2 regions of the Providencia sp. PROV200 genome follow, and region 2 is predicted to be linked to the other one. Evidence: predicted binding sites of a transcription regulator. Region 2 holds the regulator's gene; the other holds the start of a gene.
What was found. Region 2 encodes Fur, which represses iron uptake genes when iron is present. Its sites were predicted from a motif close to ATAATAATGAGAACNACTATCAA; they were not measured.
Positions count from the first base shown of each region.

Region 1: ftnA (non-heme ferritin) is a predicted target of Fur. The motif match lies at 1,862-1,884, and genes of this name have one in related genera.

Region 1 is NZ_CP096307.1:2,252,454-2,255,789, reverse strand. Features, by position in the region: gene pabB (aminodeoxychorismate synthase component 1) at 1-565, opposite strand, end outside; gene M1E86_RS10350 (YoaH family protein) at 690-869, shown strand; gene yebF (protein YebF) at 1,050-1,415, shown strand; gene M1E86_RS10340 (DNA polymerase III subunit theta) at 1,492-1,722, opposite strand; gene ftnA (non-heme ferritin) at 2,012-2,515, shown strand; gene copC (copper homeostasis periplasmic binding protein CopC) at 2,750-3,136, shown strand; gene copD (copper homeostasis membrane protein CopD) at 3,138-3,336, shown strand, end outside.
Region 2 is NZ_CP096307.1:1,371,867-1,375,202, reverse strand. Features, by position in the region: gene M1E86_RS06115 (type I secretion system permease/ATPase) at 1-288, shown strand, start outside; gene ybfE (LexA regulated protein) at 458-751, shown strand; gene fldA (flavodoxin FldA) at 906-1,433, shown strand; gene fur (ferric iron uptake transcriptional regulator) at 1,704-2,153, shown strand; gene M1E86_RS06095 (bactofilin family protein) at 2,789-3,322, shown strand.

The sequences.
Region 1 (3,336 bases), 880 kb from region 2:
CTTCTGACATATTTGACTGCCATGAGGTAGTTAATTGAAACTTGTTTTTACGCGGTTTTTTTTGGGTTTGCAGCCAAGCCAGTCGGGCATCAACATCATCATAACTAATTAATGTAGTTGTTTTATTATGGTGATCAACAATGAGTGCCCACAAGTAGATCCCAATAGCCATATCTGGAAATTGCAATTCTGTTGTTGCAATTTCAGGTAATTTTTCAATGCGTCGACCTAAATCGTAACTCCAAAGACCGAGGGCACCGCCGTTGAAGGGACATTCAGTCTCTTCCTGATGTTTCGGTTGGTATTTATCAAGCAATCCTTGAAGAAGTTCAAAAGGATCTGATTCAGAAACGATAGGAGCCTGATTTGGCTCTGAGATGGTTGTTTCAAACTGATAAGTCGTCAGCGTTGCAATGGGGTCAGCAACAATAATGTCATACCGATTATGGGGGTGTTTTGCATTACCTGAATGCAGTAACATCGCCCATGGCAGGTGTGCCAGTGGGGTAAAATAATCAATGGCTGTGCTTGGGCTATAAGGTAATTGGATTTTTTTGATAACCATAATGATGAGTCTAAATTTCCGCAAGTGAATCAATACAGATTAACATATATTCTTATCTTAATAGACGAAGAGATGTTAAAATCTTAATCATTGATTTTAGTCTTTTATACATGAGGTTTAAACCATGTTTTCTGGTATGCCAGCACTTAATCACCAAGAACAGCAAGAAGCAGTTGAAAAAATTCATCAATTGATGGCGGAAGGGATGAGTAGTGGTGAGGCTATTGCATTAGTCGCTCAAGAAATTAGAGAAAAGCACCAAGATAAAGAGCAGATCCATGTTCGTTTTGATGATGAAAATTAATAATTTGTAAACATACTATTAACATCCATGCATAAATCTGATAGATTAATATTAGTTAAGTCATTCTATTTATCAATGAAGACTAGATAATAACCAGAAGATAACGGGTATCTGATAGGCTGAAATAAGCCGCTAAACTAATCAAAAGTCTTTACCTATTAATAGGTATCGGAGGATGGTATGGAAGCGAAACAAAAAATTGCTGTGGTTTTAGGTGCTTGTACGCTGGTTTTTAGCTCTTTTGCGTTAAGCGCAAATAGTGAAGAAGGTAAAGCTGCACCTTTCGTCAGTTGTGGCACGTTAACTGAGCCTCAAATTGCAGCACAAGTGAAAAGCGATTTTATGAATAATCGTTTACCTCGCTGGACAGATGAAAAAGCGGCTTTAGGCAAGAAAGCGGTTGCATGGGTCAATGATAGCGAAGTCACTAAAACCGAAACAGGTTATAGGGTCCCGCTAGTTGTTCGTGGTGCAAAATCTGACTTACATTATTCAGTTGCGGTAGACTGCCAAAATAATACTGTGACATATAATACGTCGAAATAAATTTTTTGATCTTGATAATCAAGGGGTAACCATTCAGGTTATCCCTTTTTTGCATCATTTTTGTGTGTTTGTGGGGCTAGCGATTTCGCGGCTCATAGGGCATACGTGCAAAATTCTGTGATAGTTGGCGGTAGTATACTAGTCGCTCCCTGAAGTATTCCCTTAAGTGTTCAGGTTGTTCTCGCTCAACAGCTTCAGCAATGATGGCAATGTTATAGCGTTCTTTAAATGCAACACCGGAAGCCAAAAGGTCGACATTGACCTTATCCATTTCATCTTTAGGCAATAAAGCAAGATTATGACTCATATTTGATCTCTACGGTTAAATTCATCCCTTATTATTGTAACTGGATAATGAGAAAAAATCTCAATACATTAATTGGAATAATGAAATATAAGGATTAAATTTATCTTTTTATATATTTAGTTATTAAGAAAAACAAGAAAAGATAATGAGATTGATTATTATTGTTTTTAACAAAAGTTATTAATTATCAGTAAATTGTGTTTTTTTGTTTTAAGATTGTTTTAGGGTTTTAATTATTGTAATACTGTGCATAATATACACATCAATGATTAACCGATAAGGCATAAATATGTTAACTACAGACATGGTCAAAAAATTAAACGAACAATTAAACCTTGAATTTTACTCAGCAAACCTTTATTTGCAAATGAGTGCTTGGTGTAGTGACAAAGGCTATGAAGGCGCTGCGGCGTTCTTAAAAGCACACTCGCAAGAAGAAATGGAACATATGCAGCGTTTATTTGATTATCTTAGTGACACAGGTGCACTGCCACTGTTAGGGCAAATTGCTGCGCCACCCGTTGATTTCAAATCAATTAGCGATGTCTTCAACCAAACTTACGAACATGAGCAATTAATCACCCGTGAAATTAATAAATTGGCTCATTTAGCAATGACGACACAAGATTATTCTACATTTAACTTCTTACAATGGTATGTTGCAGAGCAACATGAAGAAGAAAAATTATTTAAATCAGTACTGGATAAACTGGATATGGTGGGTGAGTCTGGTAAGGCACTCTTCTTGTTAGATAAAGACTTGAAAAACCTGTCAGCGGCAACGCATGTTTAATCTAAACACCGCAGATAAATAGAAACATCGTTTTTATTTCAACTTGATATATAAGCTCCCTAGACTTATGGACACGAATACGGTAATTCAATGTTCATAAGTCTTTTTCTTTTCATTTTGTGTGAAAACTCACAGGATAGGGCGATAAAACCCATTTTTAAGCGGTAAAATGGTTTGTTTTCCGTATAATGATTGGCAATTATTCTAAATTCACCTGCAAATTAAGAGGTTACTATGCCAATTAACCCTATTAAATCTTCATGGCGCAAAATCAGCGCAGTTGCCGTTCTTTTTTTAGGAATGTCTTTCCAGCAAGCATTTGCACATGCGCATTTAAAAGACCAGCTTCCAGCTGAAGGTACAGCAGTAGAACAAGCACCTGAGTCCATCACATTAAGCTTTTCTGAAGGTATTGAAGTTAACTTTACTAAAGTCAGCATTATTGGGCCTGAAAATAAAATAGTAAAAACTGGTAAAGCAACGTTAGATCCAACTAACGATACTAAAGTGATTGTTCCTGTGGAAGACAAACTCATTGCGGGAAAATATGACGTTAATTGGAGCGTCGTTTCTGTCGACGGACATAAAACAAAAGGAACGTATAGCTTTGCAGTGAAATAATATGTCACTAGAAGCTTTTTACACACTTATTCGCTTTGTTCATTTTATCGCTGCAATATTGATGTGCGGAATGTCAATATTTGCAGTGTTACTTAGCCGCGGGTCATTTAATTATTTACTAAGCCGCTATTTGAATAAAGGCATTTTCTTCTGCGCTATCGTTACTGTATTAACGACCTTTAGCTGGATGCTTGCGCAAG
Region 2 (3,336 bases):
CAACGAATTGCACTTGCGCGTGCGTTGCTCACCGAACCCGATATTTTAATTCTCGATGAAGCAACTTCCGCTCTCGATTACGAGTCAGAAGCCGCCATTATGGAAAATATGCCATTAATTACTCAAGGAAGAACCGTCATTAGCATTGCTCATCGGCTAAATACGATTATGCACGCTGATAGGATATGTGTGATTTGCCAAGGAGAAGTACACGAGATGGATACTCACGAAAACTTACTCAACTCAAATGGCTTATACGCCAATTTATGGTACCAACAAACGCAATAACATGGATAAAAAAGCATCACGTCTATGGCAAGTGGTGCTTTTTTACTAAAAGTGCTCATTTTACAACCAATTAAACCAAATCATGATAGATGAAGCTATAGCACAAGGGAATTAGCTAGGGTATCATGGCGCGCTGAATTACTGGCACACCCTTTTAGCAGTTATAAACATGGCAAAAGAACAAACAGACCGAACTACGCTAGATTTGTTCGCTGAGGAACGAAGGCCTGGGCGACCTAAAACAAGCCCGCTATCACGGGATGAACAATTAAGGATCAACAAACGCAACCAACTGAAACGAGATAAAGTGAAAGGATTGCGCAGAGTTGAATTGAAACTGAACGAAGAAGCTGTCGCGGTATTGAATCAGTTAGCTGAAGATAAAAATATAAGCCGTAGTGAATTGATCGAAGAAATTTTAATGTCACAACTTGAGCATGTTGATACATCAATACTCAAATAGCGTTATCTTGGTAAATCACACAAATTTGACAGACTTAGCAACATTTTTTCGCCAAAATAAGGCGTAATATTCTATCTATTTTCGTTCTAAATGGGCTCTAGAAGGCGAGTTATCACCTCTAGCTCTCTTAGAAAAACAAGAGGTTAATCACTTTATGGCAGTCATAGGCATTTTCTTCGGAAGTGACACAGGTAACACAGAAAATATTGCCAAAATGATCCAAGAAAGATTAGGCAAAGATGTAGCAGAAGTTCACGATATCGCAAAATGTAGCAAAGAAGATATTGAAGCTTTTGACATTCTACTTCTCGGTATTCCAACTTGGTATTATGGTGAAGCCCAATGTGATTGGGATGATTTCTTCCCTACTCTCGAAGAAATTGATTTCGAAGGTAAACTTGTCGCCTTATTTGGTTGCGGAGACCAAGAAGACTACGCTGAATATTTCTGTGATGCAATGGGTACGATCCGCGATATTATCGAACCTCGTGGTGCAGTTATTGTTGGTCATTGGCCAACTGAAGGTTATCACTTTGAAGTATCCAAAGGCATGGCAGATGACAACCACTTTATTGGTTTAGCGATTGATGAAGATCGTCAACCTGAGCTAACTGATGAACGTGTTGATGCATGGGTAAAACAAATCTCTGAAGAAATGTCTTTAGCTGAAATTTTAGGCTAATAGGTCATGTAAAGAACCCTTACCCATAGGTTACGCCACTGTTTTGCACAAAATGAATCATCTAAGCCAGTGGCATAATCTAAAATAACCGATAAGGTATCCTAATAGGATAGGTTCTCACGAGATTATCAAAATAATGAGACAATGCATGGTTTCTATTTTTATTTTCCATGCCTATAATTGTAAATCAGTTTAGAAGACAACTGTATTGATGTTAAAAATGTCTCATTATTGTTAAATTTATGATTTAAGATACAGGACAAAACCCGCATGACAGACAACAATAAAGCATTGAAAAATGCTGGACTCAAAGTCACTCTTCCAAGATTAAAAATTTTGGAAGTACTTCAAGAGCCTGAGTGCCACCACGTCAGTGCGGAAGATCTCTATAAAAAGCTGATCGATATGGGTGAAGAGATCGGGTTAGCAACCGTATACCGCGTATTGAACCAATTTGATGATGCCGGTATCGTTACCCGTCACAACTTCGAGGGTGGTAAATCTGTATTCGAATTAACCCAGCAACATCACCATGACCATTTAATCTGTTTAGATTGTGGAAAAGTGATTGAGTTTACTGACGAATCCATTGAAACCCGCCAAAAAAATATCGCTGCTCGCCATGGCATTAAACTATCTAACCATAGTTTATATCTATATGGTCATTGCGCAGATGGCGATTGCCGTGACAATGCTGACGCACACGAAGCCAAAGAGTAACAGTATTCAACCATCGTTGATGAAACGTAATGGTTAAAAATGCCAAAACCCTGATAAAACAATTTTATCGGGGTTTTTTATTTTAAGTATTGATACTCTTACACTCTATTAGTGATAATTCCTAGTGAATAACCTAAACATAACTATTTACCACTAGATCTCGCCGATAATACGAATTTTATTAAAAACCTTAATAGTTGCAATTCAAATCAAAATCTTTATATTATTTCACGGATAATTATAATTTGTTATCTAGAATTATGCTTTACCAATCAATGTGGTATATAAATAACATCATAGATGATTTCTATCATTTCATACTATTTAAAATTATTTAATTACCTTACTATAATTTTAACTCTAAATTAGAGAGTTAGTGATTCAAATGTAGTCATAAAGTTAACGTACAATTTAAATGTGTAATTGTATTTATTGGCTAAACTTATTGAGTACTTTAGCAATTTGTAAGAGATTAACTGATGAAAAAAACATATCTTTTTCTCAATACAAGTTTTTTCTTCTGGTTTCTTACTTTAATAGGGTGGTTCTTTAGTTATTTAACTAGCGCCTTATTTTCGTTTGCATTATCAATACTGTTCTTGATCGTACACTTCAATCAAAAAAAGGTAAGTAAAATGTTCACCAAAAGACAAAACAAGCCCGCGCCTACAGCGACTCCCCCTTCGGTAAGTCATGAGCCTGAAGTGACTGTAAAGATAGAAGAACAAGTCACACTATCAACCCCAACGATTAGTGAAGAAAAAACGAATACAATTATCTCTAGGGACGTTGTTTTTGAAGGAAATATAACCTCTAATGAGCAAGTGCATATCTATGGAAAAGTCATTGGGAATATAACCGGAAAAGATAATACGGTTAAAGTCATGTTAAACGGCCAAGTGACAGGAAATATCACCTGCAAAGAACTGGTGGTAAATGGGCGTATTGAAGGTGAATGCCACTCTGATACTATCAGTATTGAAAATAATGGAGAAATCCACGGTACTATCCATTACAGCAGTTTATCGATTAAAAAAGGTGGGATTTTATCTGGTCAAGCACAAGTTAAAAATCCAGCTCATCATTCAGAAAAAGTTACCGTATTAAAAGATAAACTAAAACAAGACGCTTTGATACTCAATGAAAGTGTAAATAATGCATCTTTATAATCACAATAAAAATA